One region of the Reticulibacter mediterranei genome, then DNA from elsewhere that is predicted to be linked to it. Evidence: a T-box and tRNA genes for the amino acid it is inferred to sense, from the RefSeq annotation. Region 1 holds a T-box; the other holds one or more tRNA genes.
What was found. The T-box of region 1 lies ahead of pheS (phenylalanine--tRNA ligase subunit alpha). A T-box ahead of a tRNA ligase gene usually reads a tRNA of that ligase, here a tRNA-Phe.
Positions count from the first base shown of each region.

Region 1 (8,638 bases):
TTGGCATAGGCCAGCAGATTGACCATGCGTGCTCGACTGGTCAGCGAATAGGTGACGATCTCGTTGAGTCCCGCGCCGATCAGCAGATTGCGCACCTCCTGTTCGCGCTCGAACCAATCGTCGTGCATTGGCTCAGGCAGCGGGCCAGTTGGAATGGTGCTCGGGATTTTATCATAGCCGATGAGACGGATTACCTCTTCCACCAGATCGGCTCCCTCCTCGATATCGTTGCGATACGTTGGCACCGTCACCAGCATCGTTTTCCCCTGCTCATCTGGTTTGACCGCGAAGCCAAGCGCGGTCAGGGCATTTACGACTTCGGTCTGTGTGACCTTCATCGACGTGAGCCATTCCACCTCATCGATTGAGAAGGAAATGACGCGGCGCTGAGCGGGTTTGGGATAGCAATCCACGACGCCAGGGTGTACGCTGCCACCAGCAAGCTCTTCTAGCAATTGACAGGCGCGCAGGGAGCCGATGTTGACCAGTTCGCGATCAAGACCCTTCTCGTAGCGACTGGAAGCATCGGTACGCAGCCCGAGCTTGACCGAGGTTCGGCGCACGCTGCTTCCCTGGAAGTTTGCGGCTTCCAGTAGCACCGTATCCGTCTTATCGTTGACCTCGCTCACCGCCGCACCCATCACGCCAGCGATGGCAGTTGGCCCTTTGGGATCGGTAATCAACAGCATATCAGGCGTCAGTTTGCGCGTGACATCATCGAGCGTCTTGATCGTTTCCTTCTCGTGGGCGCGGCGCACAATGATATGTTGCTCTGGTATCAGGTTGTAGTCGAAGCCGTGTAGAGGCTGTCCAAGCTCTAGCATCACATAGTTGATCACGTCCACCACGTTATTGATTGGACGCATTCCAGCAGCGAGCAGACGGCGTCCCATCCAGTCGGGCGAGGGACCGAGCTTGACGCCGCTGATGATGCGTGCGGTATAGCGTGGACAGAGATCGGGATCTTCAATCGTGACCCTGACCATCTCTTCGGTTGGTGTGCCCTGTTCGTGCAAAACGGGTTGGGGCATACGCAAAGGTTGCCCGGTCAGGGCGGCGACTTCGCGAGCGATCCCAACTACTGAAGAGAGGTCGCCGCGATGGGCCTTGATGGAGAACTCCAGCACGACCTCGCCTAGAAGATCGACCAGCTTTTGCCCGACTTCCGTATGTGGATCGAGAATATAGATGCCTGAATGATCGTTGCCCATGCCCAGTTCGCGTGGCGAGCAGAGCATGCCCTGGGAGATGTAGTTCATCTTGCGCGCTTCGGTGATGGTGATATCGCCAATTTTTGCGCCGGGCAGTGCCAGCGGGACTTTATCGCCCTGCTGGATATTCGGGGCACCACAGATGACGCCGAGTTCTTCTGTCCCCGTGACAACTCGTGTATAGTTCAAGTGGTCGGAACCCGGAACTTTTTCCAGGTGAATAATCTGGGCTGTGATAATCTTATCGCCCCAGTCTTTGCCAATATAGTCAATTGCCTCTACTTCAAGACCGGCCATTGTCAGGGTATGGGCCAGTTCTTCAGGAGACATAGTAATATCTACATAGTCTTTGAGCCAGCTTAACGGGACTCTCATGAGTGAAGCACTCCTCTTTTTTCTGCCTGGTTAGACGGCGTATTGAATGTTTTTTCTATCTCTGCTGTGTTACGCGAATTGTTGTAAGAAACGCAGATCGTTGCTGGTGAACAGGCGAATATCGTCAACATCATATTTAAGCATGGCGGCACGCTCAATACCCATACCGAATGCGAAGCCACGATATTTTGTGGGATCATAGCCCACCGCACGCAGTACGTTAGGATGGACCATGCCGCAGCCCATTAGCTCTAGCCAACCGGTATATTTGCAAGTCTGGCATCCTTCGCCGTAGCAGACGCCACACCGCAAATCCATTTCAGCACTTGGCTCAGTGAAGGGGAAGTAGCTGGCTCGGAAGCGCACAGGACGGGCAGCACCAAACATTGTTGCGACAAAGTGCTTCAGGCAACCCTTGAGATTTGCCATTGTACATTGGTCGTCAATCAGCAGACCCTCTAATTGATGGAACATAGCACCATTTGAGGCCGTGATATTCTCTTCGCGGAAGACACGGCCCGGCACAATGACGCGAACGGGAGGCTGTATCTGTTCCAAGACATGAATCTGCATCCCCGATGTTTGAGTGCGCAGCAGGATTTCCCCTGGAGCTATCCAGAAGGTATCTTGCATGTCGCGTGCGGGATGGTCAGCCTGGAAGTTGAGCGCCTGGAAGTTATAATAATCAGTTTCTACTTCTCGTCCCTGTATGATATTGAAGCCCATATTGACCAGGATGTTTGCCATCTCTTGCGCTACAAGTGAAAGAGGATGGATATATCCCGGTTGTACTCCACGCCCTGGCTGTGTGACATCTATAGTTTGTTGGCAAGCTTGCAAATGCTCAAGCGTATCATTTCGTTGACCTGCCATATTTTTGACCTTCGCATCTTCAATGGGCCGCGCAGGAGATACTGCATGCCCACATTCACCACTCGTCTTTGCTAAAATGTTTCTTACATGAATAGGTTAGAATTGTCGTAAGAAGCGCAGATCGTTGCCCGAGAACAGGCGGATTTCGCCGATGTCGTATTTGAGCATGGCAAGACGCTCCACGCCTACCCCGAATGCGAAGCCACGATATTTCGTGGGATCGTAGCCAACTTCGCGCAGCAACTTGGGATGGACCATGCCGGAACCCAGAATTTCTACCCAGCCGCTATATTTGCAGACGCGGCACCCTTTGCCATCGCACATGGGACAATCGATATCCATCTCAGCGCTTGGCTCGGTGAATGGGAAGTAGCTGCCCCGGAAACGGGCGCGGCGCTTTTCGCCGAACAACTCCTGTGCGAACCGTTCCAGCGATCCTTTCAGATCGGCCATTGTGCAATATTCGTCAATGAGCAGACCCTCAATCTGGTGGAACATCGCTTCGTGGGTGGCGTCAACGGCCTCGTTACGATACACCTTGCCAGGGACCACCACACGAACTGGTGGTTGCGTCTGTTTCATTACGCGCACCTGCATCGGCGAGGTATGGGTGCGTAACAAGATCTGACCAGGCGAGACCCAGAAGGTGTCTTGCATATCGCGTGCTGGATGATCGGCGGGAATATTGAGAGCTTGGAAGTTATGATAATCGGTCTCTACCTCTAAGCCCTGCACGATATTGAAGCCCATTCTGGCGAAGATTTGTGTAGCCTCCAGCATGACGCGCGAAAGGGGGTGCATATGGCCAACGGGCGTGGCGCGTCCAGGCAGGGTGACATCGATCCGTTCTTGTTCGAGTGCCTGCATCAATTCGTTCTGTTTGAGCGTTTCGCGCTTCTCCGCAAGCTGGTGTTCCAGATCCTTCTTCACGTCGTTGATCTTTTGACCGACGATCTTGCGCTCATCTTTCGTCAACTTGGGCATGACGGCTGAGATGTTTTTGAGTTCGCCGCGATTGCGCCCCAGATAGCGAGTGTCCCATTCGTCCAGTTCGTTGGACGAGTGGATCGCCGCCAGTTCTGTCAGAGCACGGGAGCGCAGAGCTTCCAATTGCTCCAATAAATCTTCATGTTGTTCAATCATAATACCTCGACTCCACTGTATAACAACAAAAAAACCGACACACAACGTCACAACAGGACGAAGTTGTCGGCTTGCAAGCAATCTCCGTGATACCACCCGTTTTGGATTGATCTGCACAACGAAAAAAGGCGGAAACAATCCCACTCGGTTTGTCCGATAACGGAGACGATCCGGGGCTGTCTACTTGCTACAATGAGTTCAACAGCCAGCTCCAGGGTGAACTTCGGCGAATGGTCTCGTAAAAGGGCTTGCAGTCGGCGACCCTTTCTCCCTGCGCGATTCCTCTACGCTTACTCTCCCTGTCATTGCTTTTACACAAACATCAGGATAATACATGCTATTGCATAGTTTTCTTATTAGCATAAAGTATACCAGATTGCCAATAAATTGTCGATAGCTGTGTGCGAACCGCAATATCTGGCAAGAAATATCGTGACTGTAACGCTGATGTTATAACTGAGCAGTATCTCAAAGATGAGGAGACCAGACAACAATATATATCTACGTTTATGCGGCAGGATCGCGTGGCCTTTCGTCTCACCTGTGAGAAAGTGACCGAATTTTTCGCTTGATTCGCCGATAAAATAATCATAGCAACAGGCAGGCTCAGCACATGAAGAGGAGCCTGTTTGTTTATGTTGTCGATTCCCGATGCTATCAACGAGGGGCTATCGGGAGTAGTTAGCTGTAAAGAAATGAGAGGATGTATTTGGGCATGATGCGATAGGAGAATAGGTAATGTTTGAGTGCAGGAAGAGAGCGAAGAGCTGGAGAATGGCCATTGGTTTCTTGCTGGGAATGCTCCTGACATTGTTCCAGGCCAGTCCAGTATCAGCACATGAAACGGCGGCACCGCGCACATGGTTCGTGGTGGTTGGCGTTGAAAACCGAAGTCGGGTGATTCGGGGCAAGGCGTTTTTGCCAGATGTTCTTCAGGTAAACATTGGTGATAGTATCATGTGGACATCACACAGCAGCGAAATACACACAGTAACATTTTTGCCCCCTGGACAGCAGCCACTCTCTTTTGATGAGACGAATCCGCAACAGACCAACAGAGTTGGTAGCAACGTGTATGATGGCAAGCACTACTTTAATTCTGGGATCTTGAGCAACGTTGCTAACTTCAGTTTCCATGCATCCAAATCCTATCGTTTGACCTTTGGTATAACAGGCGACTTTATTTATTACTGTCTGGTTGATCCATTAATGATAGGCGTCGTGCATGTGCGACCGGCGGGAACTCCCTATCCTTCTTCGCAGCAAGTCTACGATCAGCAAAGCGAGGCTGGAACGCAGAGTGATGAGCAAGGGCAGGTTGGTCAGACAAAAGGCATAGCCAATAATCGTCATGTAGGCGCAGGGATTGGCGATGGACTGGTGGCGAATAGAAGTACGCAATTGCCACATGCCGTCAAGTATGTTGGCAAGAAGGTCACTTCTGGTGTTAAGTGGAATGGTATGTTCCGCTCATACGGAGGTCCGAAATATGTTGGCGCGACGAGGCTGTTCAAATCGGGATATAGCGGTGTGATTCCAGGCTGGTTGCATAGCACATTGACCAGAACGTTAACTAAATCCGGCACCTTTAAGTGTCTCTGTGGCTTGCATGGTCTTCTTGGGGGGCGGGAATGAAAGAACGCCTCTGGCTCGGGAAAACCTTCCCGAACTAGAGGCGTTCTCTTTACAGCTATTTCCTGGCTACTGAAGCGGTGGAATGATAGGAGTGTGCGGAATCTGCCAGGGTCGCAGTTCGTTGATGCCCTTCATCCCGACTGGCACACTGATGATACTCAAGAGCTGGCGATGTACCTGCCCGATGTCCTGATTGCCGTTGACGACAATTAATTTGTTCTGTCTTCTATAGCAGTCGAGCAGGTGAATGGTTTCGTTAAAGAAGATATCCAGGCGTTTTTGTACCGCCTCGCCGGTATCATCTGCTCGTTGATATAACGGGCTGCCATCGAGATCGCAGATACCGGATATTTTTGGAGGGAGGCTATGAATATTATAGATATGCTGGTGGGCGCGACAGATATATCTACCAGAAAGTCGCTTGAGCAGCGCTTCACGTGGAACCTCCAGATAAATTGCCTGATGGATGCGCTCTCCAACGCGCTCTAGCTCCTGATCCAGCACTTGAGCCTGAGCGATGGTGCGCGGGAACCCATCGAGCAAAAAACCAGGCTCACTTCTTAGCTCGGTCAGTCGCTCCAGGATCATTGCCACCGTAATATCATCAGGAACCAGTTCACCCTTGTCCATATACGTTTTCGCTTTAAGACCCAACGCTGTTTGCTCGCTCAACGCTTTACGGAAAAGATCGCCGCTGGCAACATGGCAAATGCCAAGAGCCTCTGAAAGCTTCTCTGCCTGTGTTCCCTTCCCCGATCCCTGCGCACCAATGAGAATAATGTTCATGCTTTCCTCCATTGAAAGTTCGTCAGAACTCGTCGTTGAGTAGTGACGATGCCACCTCATGAGGTTTCGCCACCCTATAACTTTTCCCGATACGAATATAGCTGCTAAACCGACCTTCCAAAAGGAATCAGGCAAGTTCCTGGTCAGGATAGACACGCTAACCTGAATAATCCATAGAATAGCAGTCTATATCATATTGTACTACAATATCCACCCCTCTAAAAGAAGACAGAGATCATACCTCTTTATTAAAAGATGGAAGTTTTATTATCATAATAAGAAAAGAAGTGATTGATGTGTTTAATATTCAAGGGTTAAAATTTATAATACGAATAATTCATAGATTACAACATATTTCGTAGTCTAGCGATTTATCGCGCACGTGAACCATACAAGAAACGAAGTCAACGCGATAAATCGCTAGACTACGAAATATATGAGCATCATTTTCTTTGTGGCTAACACTTGACATCTTCCATTTTATATGTTACTTTCACCTATATAATAGTAACATAGGTGAAAGTAACATATGTATGCAGAGATAGTGATTCTGGCGGCGCTCAGAACCAGGCCGCAACATGGCTATGAAATTAAGAAGAGTGTTGAGCGAGCGCTGGCTGGAAGTATCTCACTCAACAATAAGACGTTGTATCCGGCTCTCAAGCGCTTTGAAGAGATGGGCGCGGTGCAGCGAACAGTTGAGCGACAGGAAGGCAAGCCGGATAGACATATCTATCAGCTTACCGAGCATGGCATGGAGATCTTGCAAGGGCTTTTGCTGGATTTTTCGCCTGAGTTGTTGCGCAACGATGCGGAATTTCTGGTGAGAGTGGCCTTTTTCCATCTTCTGGAGCCGGAGATACGCCTGGAGATTTTGCAGATCCGCATGGAGCAAATCATGAAGGTGCTAAACCGTTTTCAGGAGTTAAAGGGGCTGACAGAACAGCATATGCCACCTGGATCATATGCCCAGGACGTTCTGTTGCTTAGTGAGCAGCAGCGGCATCTGGAACTCGAATGGATTCAAACGCTGATCCAAAAGATACAGCGAGAAGGGGAAAGGTAAGGACAGATGAGCAATCTCGAAACCGACCTCTGGCGGAAAGGAATATGTGAAGATACCCCATTACCGCCACTGTTGACAGAGGAGGGGAGTGGTCCCCGCTTCTTTGCACAGCAATATCGCAAATTGGGACCGATTTTTCGTATGTTGCGGCCAGAGGGAACTGTAACGGTGATGGTCGGGCCAGAGGCGAATACCTTCATTGCCCGGCATGAATATGAACTCTTTACTTCGCATGAAGAATGGGAAGAGTTCTTTGCCACTATGAATAAGGCTGAGACCAGGATCAGTCAGGAGCGAGACGGCATCGCGAACCGTCAGCGTCGCGCCAGAGAGAGCCGGAACTACTCGCGTACGCACATGCTGGATCAGTTGCCGCGCATGATTGCCATTACTCACGAGTTCACGCAATGGCATCCCGAACAGCGCGTAGTTGTGCTGCCTGCGATGCAGCGTGTGGTCTCCGAACAACTAGGACAATTGCTTGTGAATTATAGCGTAGGCGATTACCTGCCCGACCTTGTAACCTATCTGAACACGGCCATTAACAGCTCATTTGGTGGAGGCCATTCTGCTGATGTAACGCCGTTATCGCCTGAATTCCAGCGGGCGCAGGAGCGAGCCTATGAACTGGGACGCGCTATTCTGGCGGCCCATAGCGATCAAGCCAGTAGCGACAGAAAACCTGATCTGCTTGATGAGCAACTGGTAGACGTAGCAAAAGGATTGCACCATATGCCTGAACAGGTGCAGGCGCTGATAGGTCTGGGGCCATTCCTTGCTGGCCTGGACACGGTTGCCAATAGCACCAGTTTCATGCTCTATGCGCTCCTCAAAGAGCCAGATATCTTGCAGCGCGTCGTTGCCGAGGTCGATGCGGCTTTTGCGCAGGGATCGCTCACCTGGGAGCTATTGAAAACGATGCAGGCGTTGCATGGGGCGGCGATAGAGACGCTACGCCTCTATCCTGTGGCAGAAGGCCATAAAGCGCGCGTTGCGCAGCCCTTCACCTTTGCCGGGTATCGTCTGGAACCAGGAGATAATGTATATGTTGCGATGACAGCCCCCCACTTTCTGCCAGAGCTTTTTCCCAGTCCCGAGGCTTTCGACATTGATCGCTATCACGAGCCGCGCAATGAGCAGCGGCAGCGTGGAGCCTACGCGCCCTTTGGTCTGGGAGATCATACCTGCCTGGGATCTGGTATCGCTGAGATCCAACTAATGGTCATTCCCGCCGTCATTTTACATACCTACCAGTTGGCATTAGATCCACCAGACTACCAGCTAACCATCAAGCGCGATCCAACCCCATCGCCCGGCCAGCAATTGAAACTGCGCGTTGTGGCGAGACGGTAAAGTATATGACGAAGGAGTGCTGGTTGCTCTATCTTGCCTATGCTCTCTAATAACGCTGTTTAGCATTTATCACCTGTATCACTGAAAGTTCGGCTCTGGCATGACGGCTATGCAGCCCGAGTCGGGCTTCTCAGTTGGTTGGCGTAAAAAGTCCATCATAATTGTGTCGGGGCAGGTGTCGGTATAAAAGACGCCG
Region 1 covers NZ_BNJK01000001.1:4,815,619-4,824,256, forward strand. Annotated here, with positions in the region: gene pheT (phenylalanine--tRNA ligase subunit beta) at 1-1,586, opposite strand, end outside; gene pheS (phenylalanine--tRNA ligase subunit alpha) at 1,656-2,459, opposite strand; gene pheS (phenylalanine--tRNA ligase subunit alpha) at 2,556-3,602, opposite strand; T-box leader at 3,653-3,917, opposite strand; gene K3T83_RS20750 (cupredoxin domain-containing protein) at 4,377-5,237, shown strand; gene K3T83_RS20755 (adenylate kinase) at 5,304-6,023, opposite strand; gene K3T83_RS20760 (PadR family transcriptional regulator) at 6,553-7,089, shown strand; gene K3T83_RS20765 (cytochrome P450) at 7,096-8,442, shown strand; gene K3T83_RS20770 (alpha/beta hydrolase) at 8,521-8,638, opposite strand, start outside.

Region 2 (8,638 bases), 1.1 Mb from region 1:
CTTTTCCTTGCCGCGTGTTTTGAGTTCAGCCGTTTGACTCCGACCTGTGCTTTTCTTCTTTTCGGCCATTTTGTTTGCCACGTTCAACCTTTCTCGATCAGTAGCGACCGTTATACTAGCACCATCAGTACTCTGCTGTCAGCCATTGTCAGCGTACTATTGGCCTACTATTGTACCATCCTACTATCTACTTGGTTTCACGGTGGGACGCATGTACCCGGCAAGTGGTACAGAATTTGCGCAGTTCGAGACGCTCAGGGTTGTTTTTCTTATTCTTCGAGGTGGTATAATTGCGGCTTTTGCAGGTCGTGCAAGCCAGCGTCACCACAATGCGATTTTCTTTGCCTTTAGCCATAATTTTCTCCGTTCAGGCTTGGCTTGCCAGTGTATTAAGATAGACGTCGATCGTATCTCAGGATAAGCAGTGGTGGGCGGGCGTATATATAATATATGCGCGCCCGCCCACGCTTCTGTGCTATCTGAGTTATTCAATGATACCGGTGCAGTTGCCAGCGCCAACGGTGCGACCACCTTCACGGATGGCGAAGCGCACGCCCGCTTCCATGGCCACCGGCTGGATCAGCTCAACCGTCATCTCGATGTTATCGCCCGGCATCACCATCTCCACCCCCTCTGGCAACTGGATCGCTCCAGTCACGTCGGTCGTGCGGACATAGAACTGAGGACGATAGCCGTTGAAGAAGGGGGTATGGCGACCACCCTCCTCTTTGGAGAGGACATAGACCTGGGCCTTAAACTTCTTGTGCGGCTTGATGGAACCGGGTTTGGCTAGCACCTGTCCGCGCTCGATGTCGGCACGCTCCACGCCTCGGAGCAAACAGCCCACGTTGTCGCCTGCGATGCCGGAGTCCAGCGTTTTCTGGAACATCTCGACGCCGGTGACCACGACGGTGCGGGTCTCCTCTTTCATGCCCACGATCTCGATGTTCTCCCCCACCTTCACCTGTCCGCGCTCGATACGCCCGGTCGCTACGGTGCCACGTCCTTTAATGCCGAAGACATCTTCCACCGGCATCAGGAAGGGCAGATCCACCGCGCGCTCGGGGGTAGGAATGTAGCTGTCCACCTGATCCATCAGCTCCCAGATGCATTTGGCATCAGGATCATTGCGCGAGAGATCGCCTTTGCTTTCCAGGGCTTTGAGGGCCGAGCCACGCACGACGGGCACATCATCGCCGGGGAAGTCGTTCTTGGAGAGCAGTTCACGCACTTCCAGTTCGACCAGTTCCAGCAACTCCTCGTCGTCCATCATGTCGGCTTTGTTGAGGAAGACCACGATGGCTGGCACGTTGACCTGGTGGGCCAGCAGCACGTGTTCGCGGGTCTGAGGCATCGGGCCATCAGGAGCGCTCACCACCAGGATCGCACCATCCATCTGGGCGGCTCCGGTGATCATGTTTTTGATGTAGTCGGCGTGACCGGGGCAGTCCACGTGGGCGTAGTGGCGTTTCTCCGTCTCGTACTCCAGGTGAGCGATCGCGATCGTGATCCCGCGCTCGCGCTCTTCGGGAGCTTTGTCGATCTGGTCAAAGGCCGTATATTTGGCAAGCTGAGCAGCGGCCAGCACTTTGGTGATGGCGGCTGTCAGGGTCGTCTTACCATGGTCAATGTGTCCAATGGTTCCCACGTTCACATGCGGCTTTGTTCGCTCGAACTTTTTCTTAGCCATTTTGTATTGTGGCTCCTTTTGCAATCCTACTTGCGATCAGATAGCAATGGGTATAGACATGCAGCAGCCGTCCCCTGATAACCTGATCGTTAAAAAGATAACTTCCCAACTCAAATCCAGCTCAAATCTATAATCTGACCGATTCATTTTGCTGATCTATATCTGAGTCAGAAGGAAGCGACGATCAACCAGAAGACGGCGGCAAAACTTATAAACCTACGCGGAATTTCGTGAAGATGGAACCGGAGCGAGAAGAATAATCCAGCCCAGACATCCTTCAGAAACCACGAAGCCCGTGATGGGAATCGAACCCATGACCCCAGTCTTACCAAGACTGTGCGCTACCGCTGCGCCACACGGGCAAATCACTTTGGAGGAATTTGGTGGGCAGTGGAGGATTCGAACCTCCGAAGCTTGCGCAACTGATTTACAGTCAGTCCCATTTGGCCACTTTGGTAACTGCCCTTAATTTAACCTTGTGCATTGAGTTTGTTGTGCGTCCGCCAGTTCGTTCTGACTGATCGACGGGCATATTATAGCCGACGCTTTGTTTGCTGTCAAGTACTTTGTTGGGCCATTTTATAAAGAAGCTAAAGAGGGACAAATCCATAAAAATTGGTCGATTTCTCTTCTTCTTTATGTGGCCTATGATAGGGGTAGCAGAGAATATAGTTGCGGTTTCTGGCACAGTTGTGCTCACACGCAGTGACAATCATGGGGTATACTGATGCTGGTACACACTCTGTGTATCTCCTCTACCTGTTCTCTCCCCTAGATTTTGGAGGTATATCATGGCAATTGCGAAACAGCCCTTTGGTCGCAGCGGACATATGAGTACACGCACGTTATTTGGTGCCGCCGCGCTTGGTTCCGTCACGCAGGCGGAGGCCGATCAAACCCTGGAGGTGTTGCTCCAATATGGTGTGAACCATATCGATGTGGCCGCAAGTTATGGTGATGCCGAGCTGCGTATTGCTCCCTGGCTGGCTCGCTATCGCTCTCAATTCTATCTGGCAACGAAGACCGGAGCGCGTAAGGCTCAGGAGGCGAAGGAAGAGTTGCATCGATCGCTTGATCGCATGAAAACCGACTATATCGATCTCTGGCAGCTCCACAACCTTGCTGATCCTATCGAGTGGGATATTGCGCTCAGTCCCGGTGGCGTGCTGGAAACGGCTATCGAGGCCAAAGCGCAGGGATTAATCAAAGCAATTGGAGTTACTGGGCATGGCACGCAGATTGCCGCCACGCATCGTCGCAGCCTCCAGCGCTACGACTTCGACTCGGTGCTGCTGCCTTATAACTACGTAACGATGCAAAACCCATATTATGCCGAGAACTTCAATGCGCTGGTCGAGACGGCACAGCAGCGCAACGTGGCGGTGCAAACCATCAAATCCATCGCCTATCGCCATTGGATGGGGCGTGAGCATACCCATTCCGTCTGGTATCAGCCCTTGCAGGAACAGCACGATATCGATCTGGCCGTCCACTGGGCGTTGAGCCGACCCGGTATCTTCCTCAACACGGTGGGAGATATTCATCTGCTGCCAAAAGTACTGGATGCCGCCAGCCGCTTCCAGCCAGAGCAGGCACCAACCGACGAGCAAATGAAAGAAATGGTAGCGCGCTTGCAAATGGAACCGCTGTTTGTATAAATGCTACTAACGAGAAAGAGGTCTCTAGCAATGCACTTTGAGACCTCTTTCTTTACTATTAGAAATCAAATCTAGGCATCAATCTTACGATCCAATTCCAAAAGATCACTCAAAAAACGATATAAGAGTACAACATCTTTCTGATATATCGTCTTTTCGCTTATCCAATCGTCCTGCGCAATGCTCGATGTGTTTGCAGCACCGGGTTGAAGAATGCTAGTAATGCATGCTACTAGTGCCTTATCTTTTTTAGTAAAAATTAGATCTTTGGTGTGAATTTCATCCAGATCATTAATAAACTGCAAAGCTCCCTTTTTATGATCAAGGTAGACAATTGAGGCGCACTCGTTCAGCATAGAGTCTAAAGAGCCTTGCCTTTTGTTATCAGGCAACACATAAATACCAGTTCTGGGAGGTCCATTTGTGATACTTCCTGGCATTTCTGAAAGAGAGGGAAAGATGGTTCGTAACTCCTTAGCTTTCTTTTTAGCTACCGCATCTGGTTGCCTATTATCAGCATCGACAATCAATCCGAATGAGTAAATCTCACGAGCATAACGCATATGATTCGTTGTAATTGCAATGAGGTTTTTAATCAGTTCGCTACCTTCACCCCAATAGACAGCTATAGAATGCGTTGCTGAAGTAAGAATAGACGGCATATCTAGTCGAACATATAACTTTCCCTTTTTAGGATATGTAGGAACAAATCCTCCCCAAAAAGGATCTAAATTAGCTCCATTCCCATCAAACTTTGTTAAACCAGACAATTGAAGCAATTTAGCAATTGCCGCTTGATCGTGTGGACCTTCGGTTGCCAGGAGACAATACTTCAGGCTCACTATCTTATCTCCATTCCCAACTCTTCACGCAATCGCACAACCGTCTCTTTATCAAACCTCACAACATTCGTTCGCTCTTCATCCTGTTGCAAACGGTAGGCTACAAAATCAGTCTGATCTCGTGCCGCATCAAGAATCGCATCCACGGCTTCAAGGCTATGCGTTGTTGCAAATAACTGGACGTTGTTGCTAACACAGACGTTGACAAGCCAGCTAAAAGTTTTCTCGAGTGCAGTTGTGTGGATCGCTGTCTCTAATTCGTCAATCAACAACAAACCATTTTTTACTCTTGGAATAGATGTCGCCAGAGTGAAAACGCGCCGTAACCCATCGCCAAACGTAGACAATGGAGCGCGGCCCAATTTTTTGTGCTTTATCGATAGTATTTGACTACGCTCTGAAGGCAGAATAATATCAACATCCTCAATAGCTGGATCAAAGAAACGTAAGAGGTTAATTGTCTCTTGCTTTAAATCTGCTTCCACCACCTCACTCCATAACTGCGATGTTAATCCACCCGTGCGGTGCGAAAATGGAGTTACTATCTGGCTAGGAACAGGAGGCACACGATTTTTTTGTCGATTAGGCGGAAAAGGGCTACGATCAGAAAATGTTATCTCCTCTTGAAATGAGGCATCCTGTCCTTCAAACATGGCTAGTTGTATAAATTTCGTAAAGGCTAAAACATTAATTTTAATGCTATCAACCTCTATTTCTCTTTCATCTACTACATTCTCATCCAATTTCACACCACTTCTTGATACACCTACTATTTCGGAGAATTTTTCATAAGAGGCAGAAACTTTTTCAATGGGCGAATCGCCTGAAGCAGAAAGCAAAATTCGATTCTTTTCTGTTGGTAAATCAATACTATCACCAATAGTTGAGGGAAAAAGCCAGAGTAACCGATCAACTCTTGAAGAACCTACTAATGGGGGTAACTCTCGTTGTGAACTAATATTATACCATTTACGCCAATTGAGTGGATCGCAAAAAAGCGAAAGAGCTTCTAAGACGCTGGTTTTACCAGAGTTATTGTTGCCAACCAGGAGGTTCACCTGACCGGGCTTCTCAAGTTTCAGGTCTCGCAGACCACGAAACCTCTGTATAAAGAATTCATCGAGATGTGCCATATTCTGCCCTTTGCTCCTCTTTATTCAAATGAGAGGGGCTTGACCAACGAACCCCTGATAAGCCTGTTCTACTAGCATTATTATACCTTTTACATCTACAAGCAACCATAAGCAAGTTCTATAAGATAAATTACCCTCGCTGATAGAGCATTTGTCAGCAATAGCGAAAAAGAGACTTTTGATTTCACAAAATGCGATGCAATCCTCCTAACCTTGACAAATACTTTACTTATGTGGTATAAATGATAGAGAGCCACAGGTGGTTCTTTCTTCGCTGGATTATCAATAGTGATAGTTATCCTCTGGTTTTGCGTTGTAGCGAGACGCATATAATACTGGGACGCTCCTCAAAGTAACGATACATATCCATAAAGATACACACCGACCCTGATTTTTTGCTTGCATTGCAGCAAGAATGACATTAGTTAGCTTCCCCGCGTTTTGAAGCGATAACTACATATCATGGTACGCTTTTTCATGTCAGGCATCACCCTCATAATACACGGTTTTTCTTTGTGCGAAAAAGCATATATAGCTGCAAGAAAAGAGAGAATTTATGCAACAGACGAAACGAATCGCCATCATTGCGCATAATAACAAAAAAAATGATGTCCTGGAATGGGCGAAATTCAACAGATTTTTCCTGGCTCAGCATGAGCTGTATGCCACTGGAACAACAGGCAAGTTACTAGAACAGGAGATTGGCATCCCGGTTCACAAGCTACAAAGCGGACCGCTTGGTGGTGATCAGCAAATAGGTGCCAAGATATCGATGCAAGAGATCGATATCCTGATCTTCTTCTGGGATCCTCTTGAGCCACAACCCCATGACCCAGACGTGAAAGCTCTTTTACGAATTGCCGTTGTGTGGAATATCCCGATTGCATGTAATCGAGCCTCGGCGGACTTTCTGATTACGTCGCCGCTAATGAGAGTCGAGTATCAGCCCTACCTGCCTGATTATCAGGAATACCTGAATCACAATTATGACCAGCAGACAACAAAAGTAAGGCAGGAACAACCTGTCTCGCTGGATACTGCATGATACGTCTTCGAGCGCCAGGGAACACAAGTTTCCTGGCGTATCATTCACCGCATAAAAAAAACATCTCAAGCGGCTGCGCGTGCGGCTTGAGATGTCGTCGTAAAAATACGGGGTGCCAGGGAACGGAGAACCTATGATCCTGACGGCTTAGAGAGAAAACCAACAAGACCTGCGACAGCGGCAAAAATGAGAAGGACGAATGAGATGTTTTTTCCGTCGCTGAGAGTACTGTTGAGACCAATGCCAATAAGGGCTAAGAGTATTGCGAAAAGAAGTAATTGTGTACTTTTAGTCTGCATATATCTCCTTCTTCATAGCTGTGGTAGGGGAATGTGTCCGGATGCATAGAACGATTTTGTATGTATTGTACCAAATTATATGGACAAAAAAACATCTCAAGCGGCTGCGCGTGCGGCTTGAGATGTCGTCGTAAAAATACGGGGTGCCAAGGGACGGAATCGAACCGACGACACCAGCATTTTCAGTGCTGTGCTCTACCAACTGAGCTACCTTGGCGTGGCACTACTATAACATTTCCCTCCCACGTCGTCAAGACCTTTTTTGGCCCGTCTCGAAATCCGTCAATCAAACTCCTCTCAAACAGCTTGCATTGAGCCTCCCCACCTCCTTGTGATAGGATGGCAGAGAAAACATTGACCCGTTTTGTACTCTCTGGAAGAAAGGGCTTCTTCATGACACATTCTAATCCTGCCACACAGCGGCCGCGCCTCTCAGTCTCTACCTGGAGCCTGCATCGTACGCTGGGCGATCCTCAGATCTATGGTCCTGAAAGCGGACAGCAGATCCCGGTCGATACACACGGCAGAGGAGCTATCTCGCTGCTGGATTTGCCTGCTCGCCTTGCTCAATTCGGCATCACCACCCTGGAAATCTGCCACTTCCATCTACCCAACCTAGACAGTGGATATTTAACAGAACTGCGCGCTGCCCTCGCCGACGCGAACGTTGAACTGTTCTCGTTGCTGATCGATAGTGGCGATATCACCAATCCTCAGCATGGCGAACGCGATCTGGCCTGGATTAGCTCGTGGCTTGATATCGCTTCCAAACTGGGTGCCCAACGAGCGCGCGTCATCGCTGGCAAGGCCGATCCAACGGCGGATGCGCTCGCAACCAGCATTCAACGTATGCAATATTTAGCGGAGCAGGCAGAAGCGAAAGGGCTGCGACTGATGACAGAGAACTGGTTTGGCCTGCTCTCTCGTCCACGCACAATTCATGCACTCTTCGATCAGCTTGACGGAAAAATTGGCCTCTGCTTCGACTTCGGCAACTGGCGCGGCCCCAACAAATATGTCGATCTACAAGATATCGCTCCCTACGCCGAGTCCTGCCACACCAAAGCGCATTTTGATCCTCCCTATCAGATCGATAAAGAGGATTACACACGCTGCCTCGATATCACAAAGGCCGCAAACTTTGCCGGACCCTACACCCTGATCTACGATGGACCCGGCGACGATGAATGGGCCGGTTTAGCTCTGGAGCGTGAGATCGTCCAACCCTACCTGTAGTTCATCATTCGGCAAACGGCTGGCGAAGAATCGTGCGCAAGCGTTCGGGAGCTGTACGAAACGGATCATTCAAGTAGATCTCGTGGTGCCTCCCGTTCGCTCGCCAGCCGCGCTGCTCAAGAAAGGCGTGCAGGCGCTCAATTGTTGGTCGCTCCTCGCTATAAGGGCCGGCGTGCAGAATTTGCGCTGCCCGGCCCTCAGTGAACGCCTCGAAGCGCATACTGGCCAGATCGAGTCGCTTCTTGCTCCCAACATCGCTTCTGGCTTGCTCAAACATTGCCTCTGTGATCTCCTCTGGCTGCATGATCATCGCCGTCCAGAGCCAGTTGGCGCGATCCGTGTCGTACCAGAGCGTTCCCTCTCTTGTCCGCCATAGCCCCTCTAGAGGCATCACCGTATAATCGAGCGCTGCATCTCGTTTCTTGAGCATAAACTTTAATGCATAGGCAACGGCATAGAGCGCTCCAACGGCATCAGCATAGACCGTACCGTTCGGATCACCTGAACCATCGAGCATCAAGAAGTTCATCGTTGGTACTTCTACCACTGCAATCTCACCAGCAGAGGGTTGATAGAGGTGCTTGAGCTGTTTCTTCAAATCAATTGTTGCCATTTTCTCTCCAATTCCTCAATATATTCTTTATTGTCACTTATAACAAACCACATATATTGATTTGTTTTCTACAGCAAGTATAGAAGATAAATCTTGACATCCAGTGTCAAGATTTCGCTGCT
Region 2 covers NZ_BNJK01000001.1:3,739,684-3,748,321, forward strand. Annotated here, with positions in the region: gene secE (preprotein translocase subunit SecE) at 1-81, opposite strand, end outside; gene rpmG (50S ribosomal protein L33) at 188-355, opposite strand; gene tuf (elongation factor Tu) at 485-1,690, opposite strand; tRNA gene K3T83_RS16065 (tRNA-Thr) at 1,981-2,052, opposite strand; tRNA gene K3T83_RS16070 (tRNA-Tyr) at 2,072-2,155, opposite strand; gene K3T83_RS16075 (aldo/keto reductase) at 2,482-3,348, shown strand; gene K3T83_RS16080 (DUF3226 domain-containing protein) at 3,420-4,190, opposite strand; gene K3T83_RS16085 (AAA family ATPase) at 4,190-5,323, opposite strand; gene K3T83_RS16090 (methylglyoxal synthase) at 5,880-6,368, shown strand; tRNA gene K3T83_RS16095 (tRNA-Phe) at 6,812-6,884, opposite strand; gene K3T83_RS16100 (sugar phosphate isomerase/epimerase family protein) at 7,061-7,903, shown strand; gene K3T83_RS16105 (GyrI-like domain-containing protein) at 7,908-8,516, opposite strand.
Region 2: it encodes a tRNA-Phe, which carries the amino acid that the T-box ahead of pheS (phenylalanine--tRNA ligase subunit alpha) is inferred to sense. The anticodon was not compared.